4 regions of the Halomonas sp. DN3 genome follow, and region 3 is predicted to be linked to each of the others. Evidence: predicted binding sites of a transcription regulator. Region 3 holds the regulator's gene; each other region holds the start of a gene.
What was found. Region 3 encodes sigma-54, which starts transcription at its own class of promoters, with help from an activator protein. Its sites were predicted from a motif close to TGGCACNNNNNTTGCTNT; they were not measured.
Positions count from the first base shown of each region.

Region 1: glnA (glutamate--ammonia ligase) is a predicted target of sigma-54. The motif match lies at 2,372-2,389, and genes of this name have one in related genera.
Region 2: NKF27_RS01745 (circularly permuted type 2 ATP-grasp protein) is a predicted target of sigma-54. The motif match lies at 3,481-3,498, and genes of this name have one in related genera.
Region 4: NKF27_RS13085 (hydrogenase small subunit) is a predicted target of sigma-54. The motif match lies at 2,134-2,151, and genes of this name have one in related genera.

Region 1 is NZ_CP099965.1:4,385,730-4,391,750, reverse strand. Features, by position in the region: gene typA (translational GTPase TypA) at 1-1,359, opposite strand, end outside; gene NKF27_RS19010 (glycosyltransferase family A protein) at 1,526-2,056, opposite strand; gene glnA (glutamate--ammonia ligase) at 2,571-3,977, shown strand; gene NKF27_RS19000 (DUF4124 domain-containing protein) at 4,129-4,782, shown strand; gene glnL (nitrogen regulation protein NR(II)) at 5,082-6,021, shown strand, end outside.
Region 2 is NZ_CP099965.1:378,885-384,905, reverse strand. Features, by position in the region: gene NKF27_RS01755 (putative zinc-binding metallopeptidase) at 1-772, shown strand, start outside; gene NKF27_RS01750 (alpha-E domain-containing protein) at 942-1,928, opposite strand; gene NKF27_RS01745 (circularly permuted type 2 ATP-grasp protein) at 1,933-3,390, opposite strand; gene NKF27_RS01740 (transglutaminase family protein) at 3,975-4,913, shown strand; gene NKF27_RS01735 (phosphatidylglycerophosphatase A) at 4,984-5,472, shown strand; gene NKF27_RS01730 (fasciclin domain-containing protein) at 5,648-6,021, opposite strand, start outside.
Region 3 is NZ_CP099965.1:1,719,207-1,725,227, reverse strand. Features, by position in the region: gene NKF27_RS07645 (HAD family hydrolase) at 1-55, shown strand, start outside; gene lptC (LPS export ABC transporter periplasmic protein LptC) at 52-627, shown strand; gene lptA (lipopolysaccharide transport periplasmic protein LptA) at 640-1,170, shown strand; gene lptB (LPS export ABC transporter ATP-binding protein) at 1,170-1,895, shown strand; gene NKF27_RS07625 (RNA polymerase factor sigma-54) at 2,166-3,578, shown strand; gene raiA (ribosome-associated translation inhibitor RaiA) at 3,738-4,046, shown strand; gene ptsN (PTS IIA-like nitrogen regulatory protein PtsN) at 4,052-4,537, shown strand; gene rapZ (RNase adapter RapZ) at 4,591-5,472, shown strand; gene NKF27_RS07605 (HPr family phosphocarrier protein) at 5,475-5,744, shown strand; gene NKF27_RS07600 (hypothetical protein) at 5,796-6,021, shown strand, end outside.
Region 4 is NZ_CP099965.1:3,023,516-3,029,536, forward strand. Features, by position in the region: gene NKF27_RS13080 (nickel-dependent hydrogenase large subunit) at 1-873, opposite strand, end outside; gene NKF27_RS13085 (hydrogenase small subunit) at 873-1,967, opposite strand; tRNA gene NKF27_RS13090 (tRNA-Met) at 2,374-2,450, shown strand; gene NKF27_RS13095 (M18 family aminopeptidase) at 2,610-3,941, opposite strand; gene NKF27_RS13100 (carboxy terminal-processing peptidase) at 4,115-6,021, shown strand, end outside.

The DNA.
Region 1 (6,021 bases), 2.2 Mb from region 3:
CAGGCCGCGCGCCGGGATGATGAAGTCCAGGCGGACCCGGCCCTTGCCGTCCGGGTTCATGTTCTTGAGCTCGCCCTTGCGGTAGCCGAGCTCTTCCATGATGGCGCCCTGGTGCTGCTCTTCGCAGTCGATGATGACTTCTTCGTAGGGCTCCTGCTTCTCGCCGTCGATCTCGCGGATGATGACCTCGGGACGACCCACGGCCAGCTCGAAGCCTTCACGACGCATGCTCTCGATCAGCACCGACAGGTGCAGCTCGCCGCGGCCGGAGACGATGAACTTCTCCGGGGACTCGCCTTGCTCGACACGCAGCGCCACGTTGTGGATCAGCTCCTGGTCGAGGCGATCGCGAATGTTGCGGCTGGTGACGAACTTGCCGTCCTTGCCGGCAAACGGTGAGTCGTTGACCTGGAAGGTCATGGACACGGTGGGCTCGTCGACGGTCAGTGCCGGCAGTGCCTCGACGGCGGCCGGATCACAGATGGTGTCGGAGATCGCCAGGTCGTCGATGCCGGTGATGCAGACGATGTCCCCGGCGGTGGCCTGCTCGGTCTGTACCCGCTCGAGACCCAGGTGGGTCATGACCTGGCCGACCTTGCCCTTGCGGGTCTGGCCTTCCTTGTTGATGACCACCACCTGCTGGTTGGGCGAGATGGCGCCGCGGGTGATGCGGCCAAGGCCGATGACGCCGACGTAGCTGGAGTAGTCGAGTGCCGAGATCTGCATCTGCAGCGGGCCGTCGAGTTCGACCTTGGGCGGCTCGACGATGTCGACGATGGACTGGAACATCGGCGTCATGTCGTCGGACAGCTGGTCAGGCTCGGGGCCGGCGATGCCGTTGAGGGCGGAGCAGTAGATGATCGGAAAGTCGAGCTGCTCGTCGCTGGCGCCGAGGTTGTCGAACAGATCGAAGATCTGGTCGATGACCCAGTCCGGGCGTGCGCCGGGGCGATCGATCTTGTTGACCACCACGATCGGCTTGAGGCCCTGATCGAAGGCCTTCTGGGTGACGAAGCGGGTCTGCGGCATGGGGCCGTCGACGGCGTCGACCAGCAGCAGTACCGAGTCCACCATCGACATCACGCGCTCGACCTCGCCGCCGAAGTCGGCGTGTCCAGGGGTGTCGACGATGTTGATGTGGTAGTCCTGTCCCTCGGGGGAGTTCCAGCGGATCGCCGTGTTCTTCGCCAGGATGGTGATACCGCGTTCCTTCTCCTGGTCATTGGAGTCCATGATGCGCTCCTGACCCTCGGCCTTGCGGTCCAGAGTGCCAGACTGACTCAACAGCTTGTCGACCAGGGTGGTTTTGCCGTGGTCGACGTGAGCGATGATGGCGATGTTGCGAAGATTCTCGATCACGACGGGATCCTGCTGGAAAAAGTGGGGCAGCATTATAGGGCCTGGGCGATGACAACGACCAGCCTTGTTGGCGCCAATCTCGGCATCGATCCTCAAGATGCTGAACTATCAAGCACCTGCGAGGCGAAAAAAGTAGGCGAAATCGGCAGAAAGGGCGATCTGACGCTCAGGCGCGCTGTACGACCATCTTGGCGCGACAGGCCTTGAGGCGAGTGGCGAGGTCCTCCACCGCGCTCAGGTCCAGCGACGGGTCGAAGCCTCCCAGTCGATCGAACCAGGTGCGTTCGACGCCCAGGGCTCGGGTCGGAGTCCGTCGCAGCAGGCTGAACAGCGACAGCGGACAGGGACGCGCGGGACGCACCACCGGGCGAGAATCATCGCAGGCGGCTGCCATCATTCGCTCGACCCAGTGGGTATCCAGGGGGCCGAGGCAGAAGCCGAGCATGTGTCCATTGCTGTGGGAGGCGGCCAGGTTGAGGCGACGCCCCATGGGGGCGGGCCGACTACGCACCTGACGATAGCCGACGGTGTTCTGTTCGCCCAGTTCGCCCAGTAGAGGTGGCGCCATATCGCCATCGTCGATGACGAGGATCTCGCCGCTTCCCTGGAAGAGGGCGACCTGCTGGCGTGCTTCCGCGAGCCGGCGAGGCAATTCCTTGCCGGTAAGGCGGGCATCAATGATCAAGCTGATTTTCACGACGACACTCCGAGGAGGGTGACGCCGGCCGGCAGGGGAGGCGGTCGGAGTCGAACGTAATAAAGTGTATCTTTGCGTTGCGAAAGGTTCCAGCGCCCACTGACACCTCGCGATCGCCCCGGCAGAGTTTATAGCTCCTGTCACAAAGTTCCAAAGTGGTGCGTTTCTGTATTTATTGCACTTTTGTGGTGCATTAAGTGGCGTCTGCTAAAGTCTGCATCCCTTTGTGCCCTAAGCTGGCGCAACCGAAGCGGTTTGATAAATAACCTATGAAACAATGTGTTGGAGTTTTTCTGGTCGATGCTGGTGCAATGCTGGCACGCAATCTGCATTGTGGTTGGCAGTGTCATCGTGTCGCGCACGTTGCCATGGGCAGTGTCCCGGGAGCGTGCTACAAAGGATCCCGGTACCCCTTTTGTTCCCTGGATCATCCCCCGTTTCAAACCGGTGACATGGGATTGGCGCCGTTGCGCAACGCTCGAGTCACGAGACAAGTTCCACTCTGGAGGACCACATGTCAGACAAGACCCTCGCCCTGATCAACGAACATGATGTGAAGTGGGTTGACCTGCGCTTCACCGATACCCGCGGCAAAGAGCAGCACGTCACCATTCCGGCCGCTGAGGTCGACGAAGAGTTCTTCGAGAATGGCCAGATGTTCGATGGCTCCTCCATCAACGGCTGGAAGGGCATCAACGAGTCCGACATGATCCTGCGTCCGGAGGACGGCACCGGCTTCCTCGACCCCTTCACCGAAGACGCCACCCTGATCCTGCGCTGCGACATCATCGAGCCGGCCACCATGCAGGGCTACGAGCGTGATCCGCGCTCCATCGCCAAGCGCGCCGAGGCCTACCTGCAGTCCTCTGGCCTGGGCGACACCGCCTTCTTCGGCCCCGAGCCCGAGTTCTTCATCTTCGACGAGGTGCACTGGAAGGCCGATATCGAAGGCGCCATGTACAAGATCAGCTCCGAAGAGGGTGCCTGGTCCACCGACCGCGCCGTCGAAGGTGGCAACCTGGGTCACCGTCCGCGGGTCAAGGGCGGCTACTTCCCGGTTCCGCCGGTGGACAGCTTCCATGACATGCGCGGTGCCATGTGCAACACCCTCGAGGCCATCGGCCAGAAGGTCGAGGTGCACCACCACGAGGTGTCCAACGCCGGCCAGAACGAGATCGGTGTTGCCTTCAACACCCTGGTCAAGAAGGCCGACGAAGTTCAAGAAATGAAGTACGTGATCCACAATGTGGCTCACGCCTACGGCAAGACCGCCACCTTCATGCCCAAGCCGCTGGTCGGCGACAACGGTAGCGGCATGCACGTCCACCAGTCGTTCTGGAAGGACGGTCAGAACCAGTTTGCCGGTGACGAGTACGCGGGTCTGTCCGAAATGGCGCTGTACTACATCGGCGGCATCATCAAGCACGCCCGCGCCCTGAACGCCTTCACCAACGCTTCTACCAACTCCTACAAGCGTCTGGTGCCGGGCTTCGAAGCGCCGGTCATGCTGGCCTACAGCGCCCGCAACCGTTCTGCGTCCATCCGTATCCCGTACACCGCAAGCCCGAAGGGCAAGCGTGTCGAGGCGCGTTTCCCCGACCCGACCGCCAACCCCTACCTGTGCTTCGCGGCGATGCTGATGGCCGGCATCGACGGCATCAAGAACAAGATTCATCCTGGCGACGCCATGGACAAGAACCTCTATGACCTGCCGCCGGAAGAAGGCAAGGCCATCCCGACCGTGGCCGAGAGCCTCGACCAGGCGCTGGCAGCCCTCGACGAGGGTCGCAGCTTCCTGACCGAAGGCGGCGTCTTCACCGATGACATGATCGATGCCTACATCGAGCTGAAGAACGAGGACGTCGAGCGTCTGCGCATGACGACCCACCCGATCGAGTTCGACATGTACTACAGCTGCTGATCGGCACAGCGCCTCGTGCGTTCCGTCGGCCCCGCGATCATCGCGGGGCCGATTTTTTTGCGCGGGCCTTGCGCCTGGGCAAGGGATCCCCTTGGCGCGGGTCGTGGCGGCCGTCATCCTCTTCAGGGGACGGTCGCTGAAGGCAATCACGATGATGCAGGGATGGACGGGCAGGGCAGGCCGGGTGTCGGGCGAGGGCGAAACTGCGCCGCTGATACGGTTGTTGCTGGTGGCGATTGCCTTGCTGGTATCGTCCGGGCTGGCATTGATCGTGGCCGAGGCGGTGCCCGCGAGTACGATCTATCGCAGCGTCGGTGCCGACGGCGTCGTGCGCTACAGCGACACGCCCTCGGCCGGCGCCCGTGAACTGGATCCGCCGCCGTTGTCCAGCGCCCCCGCGCTGGATGTGGCATCGCCCTCCAGGCCTGCGGCGCCTTCCGTTCCAGGTCCAGATGGCGACGCCGATGTCTTCCAGCCCCACGATGTCCTGGCCATCGCCTCCCCGGCGGATGACAGCGTGTTGCCCACTGGAGTCGGGGGACGGCTCAAGGTGCTGGCCGCAATCAGTCCCCCGCCGGCAACGGGGGACCGTCTCGGCTTGGAGGTCGACGGCGTGCTGGCCACCAGCGTCAGCGGCAGCGGTCCTCTGTGGCTCACCAATCTGGAGCGTGGTGAGCATCGCCTGGGACTGGTGGTGCTGGCCCCGTCGGGAGAGGTGCGTCAACGCAGTGCCGACATCGTCATCCATGTGCAGCGTGCCAGCCGCCTGCTTCCCGCCAACCCCCTTCGTCCTGCGCCGCCCTAGTCCGCGATCTCCGGGCCTTGTGCGGACAATGATCCAGACGAGACTGCCCTGCACCAGGTTGGTGCACTAAAATGGTGCGCAAGTGCGCCGGCGGTGACCCGCTTCCTCGACACGAGCACCGTGCTGGCGCTTGCGCGGCGGGAGTGTGCCACAGGCACCAAGGCTGGCCCGCTTCTTGCTTTGAATGTTGTTGTCTGACGCCTGCTCGAGGCCGAGACCTGAACCGCCATCATGGAATGCCGGCTTGGCTTCGTGGCGGCCTCTATCGAGCGGGCGCTTCGCCCCATCAGGATGGACCCATGACGCCTGGCATCATCGAACACCTCACAACTGCGGTCATGCTGCTCGACGGTGAGCTGCGACCGACCTGGATGAACCCGGCGGCCGAGACCCTGCTGGCGGTCAGCGCCAGTCGGGTTGCCGGCGTGGCGCTGACAGACTGGCTCAGCGGCGAGGATGATATCGCCGAGGTGCTGATACGTGCCCGGGATGGACAGCATCCCTATACCCAGCGGGAGGCGCGGCTGGTCCTCGCCGGCGGAGAGCCGCTGACGGTGGACTACACCGTGACGCCGCTGTCGCCCGACGAGCTGCTGCTGGAGATGGAGCCGCGGGATCGGCTGTTGCGAATTTCCCGCGAGGAAGCGCTGCAGTCGCGCCAGGAAACCATGAAGGTGCTGGCGCGGGGATTGGCTCACGAGGTCAAGAACCCCCTGGGGGGTATTCGTGGCGCGGCGCAACTGCTCGAGCGTGACCTGGAGCAGACGCCGGCGCTCAAGGAGTACACCCGGATCATCATCGAAGAGGTGGATCGACTCCGGGATCTGGTCGATTCCATGCTCGGGCCGAACCGGGTGAGTCGACGAGAGCCACTGAACATCCACCGGGTACTGGAACGTGTGCGCGCGCTGCTATTGGTCGAGCAGCCGAAAGTCAGCATCGAGCGCGACTATGATCCCAGCCTGCCGGAGCTGACCGGCGACGAAGCCCAGTTGATTCAGGCGGTGCTCAATGTGGCCCGCAACGCCGTCCAGGCGCTGGTCGAGTCCGAGACACCGAACCCGGTGATGACCCTGAGGACCCGCGCGCGCCGCCAGTTCACCCTGGGCGCCCAGCGCCATCGTCTGGTCTGCGACGTCAGCGTGATCGACAACGGCCCGGGCGTCCCCGAGACGCTACGCGAGACCCTGTTCTATCCGATGGTGTCCGGTCGTGCCGAGGGCAGTGGCCTGGGGCTGT
Region 2 (6,021 bases), 1.3 Mb from region 3:
CGACCTGTCGGTGCCCGGTCATCGTGAACGCTGGGCCAAGCTCGAGAGTGCCAAGCGCCGGCTTTTCTACACCCTCGATCTGCTGGGGCTGCCCCACGAGGTGGATGGCCGCCGCGCCAACCCGCCGCTGGCCTTCGCCTTCCTCGCCGACGAAGTGGCGGCGGAAGGCGACTGGCACTCCAGCGACGAGGGCATGCCGGTGTTCACCGGTCACGCCGGCGGACTCATCACCATCAACGTCAAGGAAGCCGACGACGTCGAGCGCGAGCGCCTGCGTAACGACTTCAATGAGGCCCACCGCACCCTGATCGGCCACTTCCGCCACGAGATCGGACACTATTACTGGGAGTTGTTGATCAAGAATCGGGACGAGCCTGCCTGCATCGAGGTATTCGGTGACCACAACAACCCCAGCTACAGCGAAGCCCTCGATCGCCACTATCAGCAGGGACCACCGAATGACTGGCGCGGCCGCTTCGTGTCGGCCTACGCCACCATGCACCCCTGGGAGGACTTCGCCGAAACCTTCGGCTTCTACCTGGACATGGTCGCCATCCTCGATACCGCCGGACACTTCGGCATCACCCCCACCGGCTTCGACGAGGACCTCGAAGCGATGTTGACCACCTTTCGCCGCCTGAGTCTCGGCTTCAACGAGATGAATCGCGAGATGGGGCTGCTCGACCTGGTGCCGGAGGTGATCACCCCGACCATCGCCTGCAAGCTTTGCTATATCCACGACATGGTGCTGGCGGCGCGACGACAGCATTGAACCGCCTGTTGGCGGTACGCTCGAGGCTCCTTGCGGATCGCGCTACACGGGGCCCCGCCCTCACTCATCACACGCGGCCCCGCCCTGCAATACTTGGCAAGATACGGCTTGGCAAGTCCCGGTAGTGTCTCAGCGCAGGCGGGCCGGGGCATACCCGGCCCGCCCGTTCTCACGCCTGGTCGCTGGCCGCCAGTAGCTCGCCATCGCCCAGGTCATCGAGGGTCGGGAAGTAGGTGCGGGCGATCGCCGTATGCAGCTCGGCAAAGCCCTGTTGCAGCACGTCGATAAAGTCGTGCAGGGCCTCGGGGGAGCGCACCATGGCACGGACGTCGGCCTCGGCCACATCGGCCAGCACCAGCGTCGCCGTGGCCAGGGCGCGTTCGTGGCGAGGCAGCGAGCGCAGCGCGCGAATGCTGTCCTTGAGACTGCGCGACACCGAGCGCGGGAACAGGGAGTCCTGCACCAGGAAACGCAGCACGTCGGTGGCCCTGACCCGACAGCGCACGTGCTGTCGATACATCTGGTAGGCCGTCAATGACTTGAGCACGCTCATCCACTGCAGGTGCTCGAACGGACGAATCTCGTCGCTGTCACGCTGCAGCAGGTTGGCCGAGCGCACATCGATGATGCGGGTGATCATGTCGGCCCGTTCGAGCTGGCGCCCGAGCATCATGAAGGTCCGTGACCCACCGTAGCTGAGGGTGCCCTCGATCAACCCGATCAACGTCTGACAGCCGCGAATCACCAGCTTCAGAAAGCGCTCTCGGCGTCCCGGGCCGAGGCCCACATCGGCGTGGGCACTGGCGGTCATGTAGAGCTGGTTGATTTCTTCCCAGACCTCCCGCGGTACCACGTCCCGCGTGGTGCGCAGATTCTCGCGGGCCTGGGCAAGGGCGGACAGGATCGAGCCGGAGTAGCGTCGGTCGGCACACAGGAACTGCACCACGTTGCGATCGTTGGGCTCGTCGTAAAGGGTCTCGAACACCTCGGCGCCCCCGGTGATATCGACCATCGCCGCCCATCCCAGCGGTTGGCGGTAGGGCATGTCGAGCATCAGGTGACTGGAGACGTTGATCAGGCGGGCGGTATCTTCGGCACGCTCGATGTAGCGGGCCATCCAGTACAGGTTTTCGGCGACTCTGGAAAGCATCAGCATGGTCTCAGTCCTCCCCCGTCTCGACGATCCAGGTGTCCTTGCTGCCGCCCCCTTGGGACGAGTTGACCACCAGCGAGCCCTTGACCAGGGCCACACGGGTCAAGCCACCGGTGGTGACGTAGGCGCCGTCCTGGCCCGACAGGATGAAGGGGCGCAAATCGACGTGGCGCGGCTCGGGCCGGCCATCGAACAGCGTGGGGGTGGTGGACAGGTTCAGCATGGGCTGAGCCATGTAGTTGCGTGGGTTCTCCTGGATCAGCCTGGCGAAGGCATCACGCTCGGCCTGGGAGGCCTGGGGGCCCATCAGCATGCCGTAGCCGCCGGACTCGTTGGCGGGCTTTACCACCAGTTCATGCAGGTGCTCCAGCACATAGCGGCGGTCTTCCTCGAGCATGCACAGGTAGCTCGGCACATTGGGCAGCAGTGCCTCCTGATCCAGGTAGTACTTGATCAGTTTCGGCACGAAGGCGTAGACCACCTTGTCATCGGCGACACCGGCCCCCGGGGCGTTGGCCAGCGCCACCTTGCCGCTGCGCCAGGCCCGCATCAATCCGGGTACGCCCAGTACCGAGTCCTTGCGAAACGCCTCCGGGTCGAGGAAGGCGTCGTCGACGCGGCGGTAGATCACGTCCACACGGGTCAGCCCCTGGACGGTGCGCATGTAGACCACGTCGTCGTCATCGACCAGCAGATCCGGCCCCTCGACCAGCTGCACGCCCATCTGCTGGGCCAGGTAGGCGTGCTCGTAGTAGGCCGAGTTGTAGATACCCGGGGTCAGCACCACCACCTGGGGATCGTCCCAATGGCGTGGCGACATGCCCGCCAGCATGTCGTAAAGCTGGGGCACATAGTCGTCCACCGGATGAATCTTGCCCGAGGCGAACAGCTCCGGCAGCACGCGCTTGGTCACGTTGCGATTCTCGAGCATGTAGGACACCCCGGACGGTATCCGCAGGTTGTCCTCCAGCACGTAGACGGTGCCGTCGCCACCACGCACCAGATCGGAGCCGCAGATATGCGCCCAGACCCCGTGGGGCGGATCGATCCCTACACACTGGGGGCGAAAGTTGACGGATTGCTCGAGCACCGCCGCCGGCAGCACGCCATCCTTGACGACCTTCTGGTCGTGGTACAGGTCGTCGATGAACAGGTTGAGCGCCTCGACACGCTGCTTGAGGCCTGCCTCGGTGCGTCGCCACTCGTCGGCGGGGATGATGCGAGGCACGATGTCAAAAGGCCAGGCGCGGTCGATCATGCTGCCCTCGGAATACACCGTGAAGGTGATCCCCATGGTGCGAATGGCGATCTCTGCTGCGTTCTTGCGCTCTTCCAGCTCGTCAGGGGCAAAGCCCGCGAGCACGTCACACAGCATCTTGGCCGCCTCCCGCGGCATCCCGGGCGTCGCCACCAGTTCGTCATAGAACCCTGCGCAGTCGTACTGCTGCCAATCCACATGGCTCATCGGCACACCCTCGATTGTTTTCGGCATCCGGCGACCCGACCACGACGATGGCGCCCCCGCCCTCGACCGCACCGGGTCCCTCCTTGCTGTATAGCAAGCCCTGTACCAGACCGCCGAGAATAGGCCGCAGCGCCGAGCCTTCTCGCCGAATGGGCTGGCGCAATTGAGCAATTTGGACAAAAAGCGATCACTTTTGCGGACCGGCAGTGCCCCACGAGCCAGCAAGAAGGGGCAGCGAGCACCGATCTGGTGCAACCATGGCGACCCCCGGCAAGCGCGGGCGGTAGCCCTCGGCAGCCCTTGCAGAAGCCGGTCGATGGCACCTGCTGCTGACGACGCCCTCCTTTCGGGCTTGAGAGACAGGCAGGAGTCGGGTACATCTTGTCGCCACGGTTCGGGGGGGATATCGTCACCTTCTGCAACATTCGCCGACACCCAGGAGCCTCCTCGCGTCCCATGCCTGCCTCTTCTCGTTCCGCCCTCCCCTGCTCACACGCACCGCTGTCCTGCCCTGCTCAAGACAGCGGCGCCAGGCGGTGCCGTCTGGCCAGCCTTGGCAGGGGTGTCACGGCGGGATCCGGCAGATGATCTATCGACTTCGCCACACCACGCGCTACCACTACAGCGAGATCGTGACACTCAGCGAGAACGAGGCCTGCCTGATGCCCCGTGAAATGGCCTACCAGCAGGTTGCCTGGGCGCAATTGTCGATCTCGCCGGGCGAGTCGCTACGCCAGAGCCGACAGGACGCCTTCGGCAACCATATCGCGCTGTTCGCGGTCGACACCCCCCATACCCAGCTCGAGGTCACGCTGGAGGCGCAGGTCATGACCTCGCCTCGCGCCACACCGCCGCAGGCCATCATTAGCTGGGAGCGGTGTCGAGAGCTGTTGGCAGACTGCCGCCAGCCAGGTTTCCGCGAAGCACAGCCGTTTCTTGAAAACTCCGCCTATATCGAGCGCCGCCCGCTGCTCGCCGCCTGGGCCGAAGACTGTTTTCCCGCTGGTGGCGATCTGGTGGACTGCGTGGAGCGGTTGAACCGTCGCATCCATGAGGAATTCCGCTACGACAGCGAGTTCAGCGACCTGGAGACGACACCGTCCCAGGTGCTCCAGCATCGCCGTGGGGTGTGTCAGGACTTCTCCCACCTGGCCATCGCCACCCTGCGCTCGGTGGGTCTGGCCGCGCGCTACGTCAGCGGCTATCTCGAGACTCGACCGCCTCCAGGACAGCCTCGACTGATGGGCGCCGACGCCTCCCACGCCTGGTTCTCCGTGCTGATACCCGGCTGGGGTTGGCTCGACTTCGACCCCACCAACGGTGTGCGCGCCGGCGAACGACACCTGTTGCTTGGCTGGGGCCGCGACTACGAGGACGTGGCGCCGCTCAAGGGCGTGGTGACCGGTGGTGGGCGCCAGCGCCTCGAGGTGGAAGTGGACGTTGTTCCCGCCGGGGAAGTCGCGGCCACCGGCCCGACCTCCGCCAGCCCTGGCGATCACCCGGCAGCGCCGATGGCCGGCTGATACGCTGCCCTTTATATTACGCAGGCTCTGCCCGGCCTTGCCCTGCCTACCGTCTTCCAGGAGAGATTCCATGCAGGACCTGTTGATCTGGATCGCCACCGGCTTCGGCCTGGGCTATTCCCCCTGGGCACCGGGGACGGTCGGCTCCCTGATCGGACTACCGGTCGCCTGGTGGCTGTTCCGGCTACCGCTCGGCACGCGCCTGGCCGTTACCCTGACGCTCCTCGTGCTGGCCGTTCCCGTCTGCCACTTCGCTTCGCTGTGGCTGGGCGGCGGCGACCTGCCCCAGATCGTGCTCGACGAATGGGTGGCCCTACCCATCGCGGTGCTGGCCTTCTCGCGCTACCGACGACGCATCATCCTGCCGCTGGGCTATCTACTGTTTCGCCTGTTCGATATCTCCAAGCTGTCTCCGGTACGCGAGATCGAAGGTATTGGCGGGGGACTCGGCATCGTCGCCGACGACGCAATGGCGGCATTGTATGCAGCCCTCACCCTGGTACTGCTGGTGCGCCTGACCCGCCGCTACTGGCAGCGAGATCCCGAGCAGTCCTCATAAGTCAGCCAGCACTAGCCACTGCTTATTGCATCCACAGCCCGACACAAAAAAACCGCCCTCGACGGGCGGCCAAACGGGACAGGGATCTATCGAAACAGTGACCGGGGGAACTCGTGCCCGGCCTCTGGCGACCAGTGCAGCAGATGCTGCACTGGCGTCAGTTAATCAGCATCGGTTATTCAGGGATCAGCACGCTGTCCACCACGTGGATCACCCCATTGCTGGCCTTGACGTCGGACTCCACCACGGCGGCATTGCCTACACTTGCCGAGCCTTCCTGGGCGTCGATGGCCATGTCGGTTCCCTGCAGGGTGGTCACCTCGGATGACTCCTCCAGTGACACTTCTCCTTCCACCATGTGGTAGGAAATGACCTCGACCAGACGTCGGTGGGAGGCCTTGTCGTCGCTCATCCACTCGTCGAGCTGTCCTGGCTGCAGGGTACCGAAGGCTTCGTTCGTTGGAGCAAAGAGCGTATAGGTTTCATCTCCCTCTAGCGGCTCGTCGAGGCCAGCCTTCTCGACAGCATCAAGCAGTGTCGAGAAGCGTC
Region 3 (6,021 bases):
GGGCCGCCTCGACGATATCATCGACAGCTACCTGAGCAACGGACCGCTGACATGAAACTGAGCGCACTGCGTCCAGGCTTTCGCTTCTGGCTGGTCATCCTGCTGCTGGTACTCGGTGGCGGCCTGACGTTGCTCGACCCCCGCGAGAGCAACGTCCCCGACCTGGTACCCAATGACAAGGCCGGCGAGCCCGACTACTACCTGGTGGATGCCCGCCTGACCCGCTTCGATGCCCAGGGCACCCCCCATCAGCGCATCGATACGCCACGCCTTGTGCACACACCGCTCGACGACGTCACCCGGGTGGACCAGCCGGACCTTGCGCTGATCGACGACAGCGGCCGAGAGTGGATCGCCGACGCCGACAACGGTGAACTGGGTCCGGACGGCAACCCCCTGACCCTGTCAGGCGACGCCCATCTCGAGGCCCCCGCGGAGCGTTGGCAGCTTGATACAGAGGTATTGGTCTACGACAGCGACAGTGGCCATGTCTGGAGCGAAACGCCAGCCGTCCTACGCCAACCCCCTCAACAGATGCAAGGGGAGCGCTTCGACGCCTGGATCCATGACAATACCGCTCGCCTGACCGACAATGTCACCGGTCATCATCCGCCAGAGCCTCAATAAGGAGCCCCTTCCATGATGCGTCCAAGTCCCGCCCTCCTGCTTGCCCTGGCCCTTGGCCTGGCCGCCGGCGCCACCGGCAGCAGTGTCCTGGCGCTGGAGAGTGATCGCAGCGCACCGATTCAGGTGGAGGCCGACCAGCTGGATCTCGATGATCGCGCCGGTACCGCGGTCTATACCGGCGACGTGCGCATTGTGCAAGGCAGCATGATCCTCACCGGCGAACGCGTCGAGATCCAGCGCAACGACCAGGGACAACTGTCACTGGCGACCGCGACCGGCTCCCGCGCCTACCTCGAGCAGAAGCCATCCCCGGAAGAACCGGTGGTCAAGGGCTGGGGCCGCAAGGTGATCTACCACGTGGCCGAACGGCGCATGGAGCTGATCGACCAGGCTGAGCTGCACAAGGCCAATGACACCTTCGACGGTGCCTATCTGGAGTACTTCCTCGATCGCCGCGTGGTCCAGGCCCGCTCCAGCGCCCAGGGCGTCCAGGGCGAGCAGCGCATTCGCATGACCCTCGAGCCGGAAAGCCAAGGAAACTGATGAAGACTCTCCACGCTCGCCATCTGGCCAAGAGCTACAAGAAGCGTCGCGTCGTCCAGGACATCAGCCTGTCGATCGAGCAGGGCAGCATCGTCGGTCTGCTGGGCCCCAACGGGGCCGGCAAGACCACCTCCTTCTACATGATCGTCGGCCTGGTCAGAGCCGACGCCGGCAGCATCAGCATCGATGATCGGGACCTGAGCCGCGCGGCCATGCACCAGCGCGCGCTGGCCGGTATCGGCTACCTGCCTCAGGAGGCTTCGATCTTTCGCAAGCTGTCGGTGGCCGACAACATCATGGCGATCCTCGAGACCCGCAAGGACCTCGACCGCGAGGGCCGAGAAGCACGTCTCGAGCAGCTCCTCGAGGACTTCCACGTCAGCCATATTCGCGACAACCCCGGCATGAGCCTGTCCGGCGGGGAGCGGCGCCGGGTCGAGATCGCCCGCGCCCTGGCCACCGAGCCGGCCTTTATCCTGCTCGATGAACCCTTCGCCGGGGTCGACCCGATCTCGGTGGGCGAGATCAAGTCCATCATTCGTCAACTCAAGGCCCGCGATATCGGCGTCCTGATCACCGATCACAACGTGCGCGAGACCCTCGATATCTGCGATCGTGCCTACATCGTCGGCGACGGCCAGATCATCGCCGAGGGCAGCGCCGAGTCCATCCTCGCCAACCAGCGCGTCAAGGAGGTCTACCTGGGCGAGAACTTCCGCCTCTAGACCGCAGGGCCGCCCGACAGCCGCAGTCGCATCAAGCGGCCGCAACACTTGCCAGCATCAGCATCCAACCGCCGACCCCGAAAGGGTCGGCCTCACCTTGCACACAGGGCCTCCCTCGAAAGAAGCACCTCCCCCCCTACCAAGTTGTTCCACATCGACCTTTTCACTCCCTCCCATAGGTCAAAAAACACCAACTTGGCAAGATGCTTGCATGTCTGATGACTCGTCGTTAGGGTAAAGCCTTTCGACAACACTGGTGGATCCCGACCCATGGCCCTCAAGGCGTCACTGCAGCTGCGCATCGGTACCCAGCTGACCATGACCCCGCAACTGCAACAGGCGATCGGCCTGCTGCAGCTTTCGACCCTGGACCTGCGCCAGGAGGTCCAGCAGGCGCTGGAGGCCAACCCCATGCTCGAACTCGAGGACGAGTTCGGCGAACAGCAGACCAGGGAAGCCGTGGAAGATGACTGGGCGGATCAGATTCCCTCGGAACTCAGTGTGGACAGCGACTGGTCCGACACCTACCAGGACCTGGGCACCACCCCCGCCGGCAGTGGCGAGGCGCCGGATTTCGAGCGCCAGGCAAGCTCCCAGTCACTGCACAGCCACCTGAGCTGGCAACTGGCGATGCTCGACGTCAGCGACCAGGAGCGCCTGATCGCCGAGAGCCTGCTCGACGCGGTCAACGCCGACGGCTATCTCGAGCAGACACTGGATGACATTGCCCAGGGGCTCGAGCAAGACGGTCGTCGCCCCCCTCCCCTCGCCGAGGTGGAGGCGGTGCTGGTTCGGCTGCAACAGTTCGAACCGACCGGAGTGTTCGCCCGCGACCTGCGCGAGTGTTTGATGCTGCAACTGGATAGCCTGCCTCGCGATACCGTCCTGCTGCCCCAGGCCGGACGACTGGTACGTCAGTTTCTCGAGGCACTGGCCAGCGGCGACCGACGCCTGCTGAAGCGCCGACTAGGACTCGATGACGACCAACTCGACAGCGTCATCGAGCTGATCCGGAGCCTCGACCCACGTCCCGGCAGCCAGTTCGGTGACAGCGACAACGACTACGTCATTCCCGACCTGGTGGTACGCCACACCGAAGAGGGCTGGCGCGTTGAACTCAATCCGGATGCAATGCCCCGACTGCGCATCCAGCCCGACTACGCTGCTCTGATTCGGCGCGCAGACAAGAGCCAGGACAACCAGTTCCTCAAGGACCACCTGCAGGAGGCGCGCTGGCTGATCAAGAGTCTGTCCAGCCGCAACGACACCTTGCTGAAGGTCGGCCGGGAAATCATGGTGCGTCAGATCGACTTCCTCGAGCAGGGAGAAGCGGCCATGAAACCGTTGGTGTTGGCCGATATCGCAGACAAGGTGGAGATGCACGAGTCCACCATCTCCCGCGTGACCACCCAGAAGTTCGTGCACACGCCTCGCGGCGTGTTCGAGTTGAAGTATTTTTTCTCGAGCCAGGTCGGCCAGGATGGCGACGCCCATTCCAGTACCGCCATCCGCGCCATGATCAAATCGTTGATTCAAAAGGAACCTGCCCGCAAACCTCTGTCGGACAGCAAACTGGTGGAATTGCTGGCGGAAGACGGCGTCAATGTCGCCAGACGCACCGTGGCAAAGTACCGGGAAGCCATGAATATTCCGTCTTCCAGCGAGCGCAAGCGACTGCGCTGAGTCCTTGCGCTGCGGCGTCGCTAGCCTAGTTATCGGGAAAGCGCAAGCACTTGAAATTTCGCATGACATCTGCGTCTTTCTGCGTAGCGTCGAGGGGGTTTGCAGGATCGGAAAAAGGGTTACAATCAAGCCACCACCCGAAAGAGCAAGGAGCCTGTCATGCAAGTCAACATCACCGGCCACCACGTCGAATTGACCGATCCCCTGCGTGACTACGTACAAGAGAAGCTCACCCGTGTGGAGCGCCACTACGACAACATCACCAACGTCCAGGTGACCCTCTCGGTGGAAAAGGAACGCCAGCTGGCCGCCTGCACCCTTCACGCCGCCGGTGCCGACCTGCATGCCGAAGCGCAGGACGGCGACATGTATGCTGCTATCGACGCCCTTGCCGACAAGCTGGACCGCCAGCTGGTCAAGCACAAGGAAAAATCCCAAGCCCGCGCCCAAGGCGCCGGAATTCGCTGACTCTCATGACATTGGAAGCCATTCTCCCTCCCGAGCGCACATTGTTCGATGTCCCGGGAGGCAGCAAGAAGAGGGTGCTGGAGTTTTTCAGCACCTTCATTGCGCAGAACACCCCGAGCCTAGACAGCCAGGAGGTCTTCAGTCGGCTGATCGGACGTGAGCGCCTGGGCAGTACCGGCATCGGCAATGGCGTCGCCATTCCGCATGCCCGCAACCCCCACTGCAAGGCGCCCATCTCCGGCTTCCTCAAACTCGCGGAACCTGTCGACTTCGATGCCATCGATGGTGAGCCCGTCGATCTGGTGTTCGTGCTGCTGGTACCGGAAGAGGCCGACGACGCCCATCTCGCCCTGCTCGGCCAGGTCGCCGGCGTCATGAACGACGCCGACACACGTCACCGTCTGCGCCACGCCAGCTCCCAGCGCGAGCTTCACGAGCGCCTGCAGGAAGCCATCCGCCAGCAGGCGCCAGGGGACGACACTCCCTCCTGATCGCGGCCTTGCCTAGGCCATCAGCAATGGACGCCTGCCCAAGGAGACAGGACATGCAGCTCGTGATCATCAGTGGTCGCTCCGGCTCGGGAAAGTCCGTGGCCCTTCAGGCCCTGGAGGACCTGGGGTTCTACGCCATCGACAACCTTCCCGCGACCTTGCTGGGCGCCCTGGTGGACGAGCTGGAAAACGGTCATTCCCGCCGTATCGCCGTCAGCGTCGACGCCCGCAACCTGCCTGAGGCGCTGGAACGCTTCCCCGCCCAGCTGGCGTCCCTCAAGCAGAGTCCGATCGACTGCCAGGTGGTCTACCTGACCAGTGATGCGCGAATTCTGCTCGAGCGTTATTCCCACACGCGGCGCCGTCACCCCCTGACCCGTGATAGCGACATGACCCTGGCGGAGGCCATCGAGTCCGAACAGAAGGCCCTTTCGGGTATTCGAGACCTGGCCGATCTGGTCATCGACAGCTCTCGCCTGTCGGTGCACGAACTGCGTTCGCGCATCGCCGAACAGGTCGCCGATCACCGCAGCGGCCAGTTGAGCCTGACCGTGGAGTCCTTCGGCTTCAAGCGAGGCGTGCCGCCGGATGCAGACATCGTGTTCGATGCCCGCTGTCTGCCCAACCCCTACTGGGAACCATCGCTGCGTGATGCCAATGGCTGCGATCCCAGCGTCATCGACTTCCTCGAACGCTATCAGGACGTCGCCGACATGAAGCGCGACATTCTCGCCTGGGTGCGCACCTGGCTACCGCGCTATCAGCAAAGCCAGCGCAGCTACCTCACCGTGGCGGTGGGCTGCACCGGAGGACAGCATCGTTCGGTCTACCTGGCCGAGGGAATCGCCTCGGCCCTGGCCGACCAGCATCCCCGCGTCCGTCTACGCCACCGCGAACTCGGCCAGCAACGCCGACTGGACAGCGGAGGACTCTAGGCGTGGCCCGACGCACCCTGACCCTGACCAATCGTCGTGGCCTGCATGCACGCGCCGCGACACGCCTGGTCACCTGCTGCCAACCCTTTGACGCCACCGTCACCGTCCACCATGGCAGCCGCTCGGGTGACGCCGCCAACATCATGTCGCTGCTGATGCTGGCCGCCCCCTGCGGTACGGAGCTGACCCTGGAGGCCGAAGGCAAGGACGCGGACGCGGTGCTGGACGCTCTGGAGGCACTGTTCGACGCACGCTTCGACGAAGACGCCTGACGTCTTCCCTCTCCTTGTTTTGACCGCCACCCCCTGCCTGCCAAGGACGCCATGCAACTGATCCAGACCGGCAAGTACACCGAGGTCCACTACGAGCCGGACCAGGACGCCTTCATCAAGACCTTCACGCCCAAGACCAGCGATCGCTGGCGCTACCGCCTGGGCATCCGGCGCTACCCCGGCCACAATTTTCGCTATGTCGCCGGCCGACTGGAGCGACTGGGTATCGCCACACCGAAAATCCTGTCGGCAGAGCGCTATCGTCTGGTCACCGCCA
Region 4 (6,021 bases), 1.3 Mb from region 3:
CCAGTCCTTGTAGAAGCTGGCGATGGCGATGACATCGGGGATATAGACGTTTTTAGAGAAGGCGAAGGCTTCTTCGATGCGCGCGCGCACAAAATTCAGCCGCTCCATGTTGAGCGGTGCGCCCGCCGCCAGGTCACCGTCGATGTTGATGGCACAGGGCACCCCGCCGACCATGTAGTTGGGGTGGGGATTCTTGCCGCCGAACACGGTGTGGATCTTGACGATCTCCTTTTGCATGTCCAGCGCTTCAAGATAGTGCGCCGTCGCCATCAGGTCCGCCTCTGGCGACAGCCGATAGGCGGGATTGTCCCAGTAGCCGTTCTTGAAAAGCCCGAGCTGGCCGGACTCGATAAAGGTCTTCAGGCGATTCTGGACGTCGCGAAAATAGCCCGGCGACGACAGCGGATGGTTGGGGCCGGTCAACTGCTGCAGTTGCGAGGTCGCCCGCGGGTCGGCCCGCAGCGCATTGACCGGGTTAACCCAGTCCAGCGCGTGCAGGTGGTAGAAGTGCACCACGTGATCGTGCCACTGCAGCACCTTGGCCATCATCTCGCGGATCAGGTGAGCGTTGCGCGGGATGCGGATGTCGAGTGCGTCCTCCACCGCGCGTACCGAGGCCAGCGCATGACAGCCGGTGCAGACGCCGCAGATGCGCTCGACAAAGGCCCAGGCGTCGCGCGGGTCACGGCCCTTGAGGATGACCTCGAGCCCGCGCCACATGGTGCCGGTGGACACCGCGTTGCGGATGATGTTGTTGTCATCCACGTTGACCTCGCAGCGCATATGCCCCTCGATGCGGGTCACCGGGTCGACGACGATACGCCGTCCGCTTCTGTCCAGATTGAACCCGTTAGGGGTGTTGATCTGCGTCATCAGGCTTCCTCCCTGTTGGCTGACGACTGGCGCTTGACCTGCGCCCGTTTCAAGGCGCTGACGGCGGCGTGGACCGCCACCGCACCACCCACCCCGGTGGCCACGGCGCCGCCGATCTGGTCGGCGTTGGCCTCGATGCCGAACTGGTGCACGTCCTGCAGCCGGGCGTACCAGGAGCCCTTGTCCCAGAAGCCGTCTTCGGAGCAGCCGATACAGCCGTGGCCGGCCTGGATCGGGAAGCTCACGCCTTCGTTCCAGCGGATGGTCGAACAGGCGTTGTAGGTGGTCGGGCCCTTGCAGCCCACCTTGTACAGGCAGTAGCCGCGACGGGCGCCCTCGTCATCGAAGGACTCGACGAACTGGCCGGCGTCGAAGTGCGGCCGGCGGTAGCACTTGTCGTGGATGCGCTGGGAATAGAACATCTTGGGCCGGCCGGTGCGGTCGAGCTCCGGCAGCCGGTCGAAGGTCAGCATATAGGTGATGACCCCGGTCATGACCTCGGCGATCGGCGGGCAGCCCGGCACCTTGATGATCGGCTTGTCGGTGATGACCTTGTGCACCGGGGTCGCCCGGGTGGGATTGGGGCGCGCCGCCTGGACACAGCCGTGGCTTGCACAGGAGCCCCAGGAGATCACTGCCTTGGCGTGCTCGGCGGTCTCGCGCAGCTGGTCGACGAAGGGCCGCCCACCGACGATGCAGAACATGCCGTCCTCGTTGAGCGGCGGGTTGCCCTCCACCGCCAGGATGTAGTTGCCCTTGTAGCGCTCGATGGTGTCGGCCAGGGCGGCCTCGGCCTGATGCCCCGCCGCCGCCATCAGGGTGTCGTCGTAGTCCAGCGAGATCATCGACAGCACCACGTCCTTGACCAGCGGATGGGCCGAACGGATAAACGACTCCGAGCAACAGGTGCACTCGAGCCCGTGCACCCAGATCACCGGCGTGCGCGGCTTGGTCTCCATGGCGTGGGCAATTTTGGCGGTGTAGGCCGGCCCGAGCCCCAGCGCCGCCGCCGTCAGTGAACAGAACTTCAGAAATGAGCGACGCGTGACCCCCTGTCGCCGCATCACGTCGTAGAAGGTTTCGATGGGCTCCATCGGCAACGACTCCCCTGTCGTGGTCCTGGATCTCGCCACCGGCGTGATCCCCTGATCTGGAGGCGGCCTGCCCTCGATACGGCCAAGGCCAGAAGCCGACTCGAGGCCTGCACGAGGCCTGCACGAAAAGCCATCCAGATCGCCTGTTGTTGTTTCCCTCAACTACAGGGCAAGGCCCGTGCCAGATTGCGGGGAGCACGTCTTTTCAAACACTTGGCGCGCTTGACCACCACATGGCGGTAGCGCCCTTTCCAGCGGCCTCCGTCACGCCGGCACAGAACTCGCGCTACACGGCACACTGGTGGTAGCCGGCTTTCCAGCGCGCTGCGCTGTCGCCGCCGTGGCCTACACGGCGCCAAGTGCTTGACAATAAGCTGGCAATCCGTAGAATACGGCGCCATCCAAAGGCTACGTAGCTCAGTTGGTTAGAGCACATCACTCATAATGATGGGGTCCCCTGTTCGAGTCAGGGCGTAGCCACCAGATACCGAAAGGCCCGTCGATCACCGATCGACGGGCCTTTTTGTTGTGCCTTCCAATGCGACGATTCGACACCGACGCAAACGACAGAGCGCCTGGCGGTTACCCGCCAGGCGCTCTGTCGTCGTTTCAGTCTTGCGGCAAGCGCTGCGAGCGCTGGACCTACACCAGTTCGGCCGAGTTGAAGAAAGCCGTCAGTGCGCGGGTCAGGTGTTCCACATCCTGGCTGCCAGCGGTCTCGCGGACCGAGTGCATCGCCCACTGGGGCACCCCCACGTCCAGGGTCGGCACCCCCAACTCCGTTGCGGTGATGGGGCCGATGGTGCTGCCGCAACCCATGTCCGCCCGGGTGATAAAAGTCTGCACCGGCACCTCAGCTTGCTCGCACAGATCACGGAACATCGCCGCCGTGGCGCTGTTGGTGGCGTAGCGCTGGTTGGCGTTGGTCTTGATCACCGGGCCTGCGTTGAGGCTCGGGCCGTGCTGGGCGTCGTGCTTGTCCTTGAAGTTCGGGTGCAGCGCGTGGGCGTTGTCGCAGGAGATCATCCGCGAGGACTGGATCAGGCGGATATAGCCTTCCTCGGTGCCCTCACCCACCAGGCCATTCACCCGCTTGAGCACGTCGGCGAGGAACGGACCCTGGGCGCCACAGGCGCTGGCGCTACCCACCTCTTCGTGGTCATTGGCGACCAGCACCATGCCCTGTTCGCCGTCGGCGTCGAGCATCGCCTCCAGGCCAATAAAGCACGACAGCAGGTTGTCCAGGCGGGCGCTGGCGATTAGTTCCTTGCCCACACCCACCAGCGACGGCGGCTGCAGGTCATAGAAGCCCAGCTCGAAGTCCAGCACCTTCACCCCGGTCAGACCGTGCTCCTGCTCCAGCCAAGCCAGCAGCAGGCGATCGAGGTCGTCGTCCTTGCCGCCCTGCAGCACCACCGGCGCCATCTGGGTCTGGGCATTCATCGCCTTGCCGTCGTTGGCTTCACGATCCAGGTGGATGGCCAGGCTCGGGATGATGGCGATGGCCTCGGCAACGTTGAGCAGCACGCCCTCGACCCGCCCATCGGCGTGACGGACATGCAGACGCCCGGCCAGGCCCAGGTCACGGTCGAACCAGGGCGCGAGCAGTGCCCCGCCGTAGACCTGCACGCCAAGCTGCAGCCAGCCCGCAGACGTCTGGCCGGCGTGGGTCTTCAGCCTGAGGTTGGGGCTGTCGGTATGGGCGCCGACCATGCGCAGACTGGTGACCGGCTGGCCCTTCGGCAGGTTGACGGCGATAATCGAAGAATCGTTGCGGGTCACGTAGAAGCGGTCACCGGGAACCAAATCCCAGCTATCGGTCTCCAACAGACGACGGTAGCCGGCGTCCTCGAGCCGCTGAGCCATGTTCGCGGTGGCGTGCCAAGGGCTGGGGGAACGGTGAAGAAACTCAAGCAGCCGACTGAGCCTTTTGGCGCATCCGGCATCATCCTTTGGCAAGCACTCCTGTGACATGGGCGTCCTCTGTTGCATGATAGTGTGGTTCAAGGATTGACCCTAAATGTCGCACAACGGCAAGGGTCAAGGATTGACATCAAGCTGCTACAATGCGAATCCGGTCCAAGGGACCCGCCGACCGAGTCGGTGTCAGACCGACGAGTGTACACGAATCCTGGAGTGCTTCATTGATGAGCCTGATTGAGTCTGCGGGTCGCGCCCTGGCGCTGTCCCTGCTGATCGCGGCCCCTACGGCGCTGGCTACTCCCACGCCCGGCGACGACCAGCGTCAGGCGGCCATGGAGGTGGCCGAATCACTACGCTACGGCCACTACGCGGACGTGAGGCTGGACGACCAATGGTCCAACCGCGCCTTCCAGCGTTATCTGGACGTGCTGGACGGCCAGCGTGCCTACTTCGTGCAGGACGACGTGGATGAGTTCGCTGATCTGCGTACCGGCATGGACGAGGCAATGCTCGAAGGCTCCCTGGAGCGGGCCTACGACCTCTACGAGCGCTACCACGATCGTGCCGAGGCGCGTCTTGAGTGGATGCTCGACGAGATCGACCACCTCGACATGAGCTTCAACGGCGAAGGCCGCCTCGAACTCGACCGCGAGGACGCCGCCTGGGCCGCCTCCCAGGCGAGCCTAGACGACTTGTGGCGCAAGCGCCTGGCCAACGCCGCCCTGACGCTGTCGATCAGCGGCCAGGAAGACGACGAGGTCATCGACACCCTGCGCGAGCGCTACGAGACCCAGAAGCATCGCCTCGAGCAGACCAACGCCGAGGACGTGTTCGGGCTGATCATGGCCGCTGCCACCGGTACCGTGGACCCCCACACCGAATACCTGTCGCCGCGCCAGGGCGAGTCCTTCGACATCCAGATGCGCCTCTCGCTCGAAGGCATCGGTGCCCTGCTCCAGGCCGACGGCGAGTACGTCAAGGTCGCGAGCCTGGTGCCCGGTGGCCCGGCCGAGAAGGACGGCGCGCTCAAGCCCGCCGACCGCATCATCGGCGTCGGCCAGGAAGGCGAAGACATCGTCAACGTGGTCGGCATGCGCCTGGACGACGTGGTCGAACTGATTCGTGGGCCCAAGGGCTCCGAGGTGCGCCTCGAGGTAGTGCCCGGTGAAGCCGTGGACATGACCCGCTCCACCGTGGTCGACATCACCCGTGACACCGTCAAGCTCGAGGATCAGGCGGCCAGCAGCGAGGTCATCGAGATCCAGCGCGAAGACGGCGTGCACAAGGTCGGCGTGATCGAGGTGCCCGCCTTCTATGTCGACTTCGACGCCTGGCAGGCCGGCGAGGAAAACTACCGCTCCACCACCCGTGACGTCGCCGCAGAGGTCGAGAAGCTCAAGGCCGAAGGCGTCGAGGGCATCGTGCTGGACCTGCGCAACAACGGCGGCGGCGCGCTGCAGGAAGCCAACTCGATGATCGGCCTGTTCATCGACCGCGGCCCCACCGTGCAGGTACGTGACGCCCGTGGCCGCATCAGCCTGTACGGCGACACCGACAGCGGCACCCTCTATGACGGCCCGCTGGTGGTGCTGGTCAACCGCCTGTCCGCCTCAGCCTCGGAGATCTTCGCCGGTGCCATCCAGGACTACGGTCGCGGCCTGATCGTCGGCTCCAACACCTTCGGCAAGGGCACGGTGCAGACCCTCAACGACCTGAGCTACGGCCAGATCAAGCTGACTCGCGCCAAGTTCTACCGCATCTCTGGCGAGAGCACCCAGAACCGCGGCGTGAAGCCGGACATCATGTACCCGAGCCTGCTCGACCCCGAGATCATCGGCGAGAGTGCCCTCGACAACGCCCTGCCCTGGGACACCGTGCGCGACGTCCAGTACCGCAGCTACGGCACCCCGCGCCAGTACCTGAAGGACCTGCGCGCCCGCCACCAGCAGCGTGCCGACGAGCACCCCAACTTCCACTACCTGGAACAACGGGCTGAGCTCGCGAGCCGCCTGCGCGAGCAGCACACCAGCGTCAGCCTGAACCGCGAGCAGCGTCAGCGTGAAGCCGACGCCCAGGACGCCGAAATGCTGGCACTCGAAAACGAGCGCCGCGAAGCCCTCGGCCTCGACAT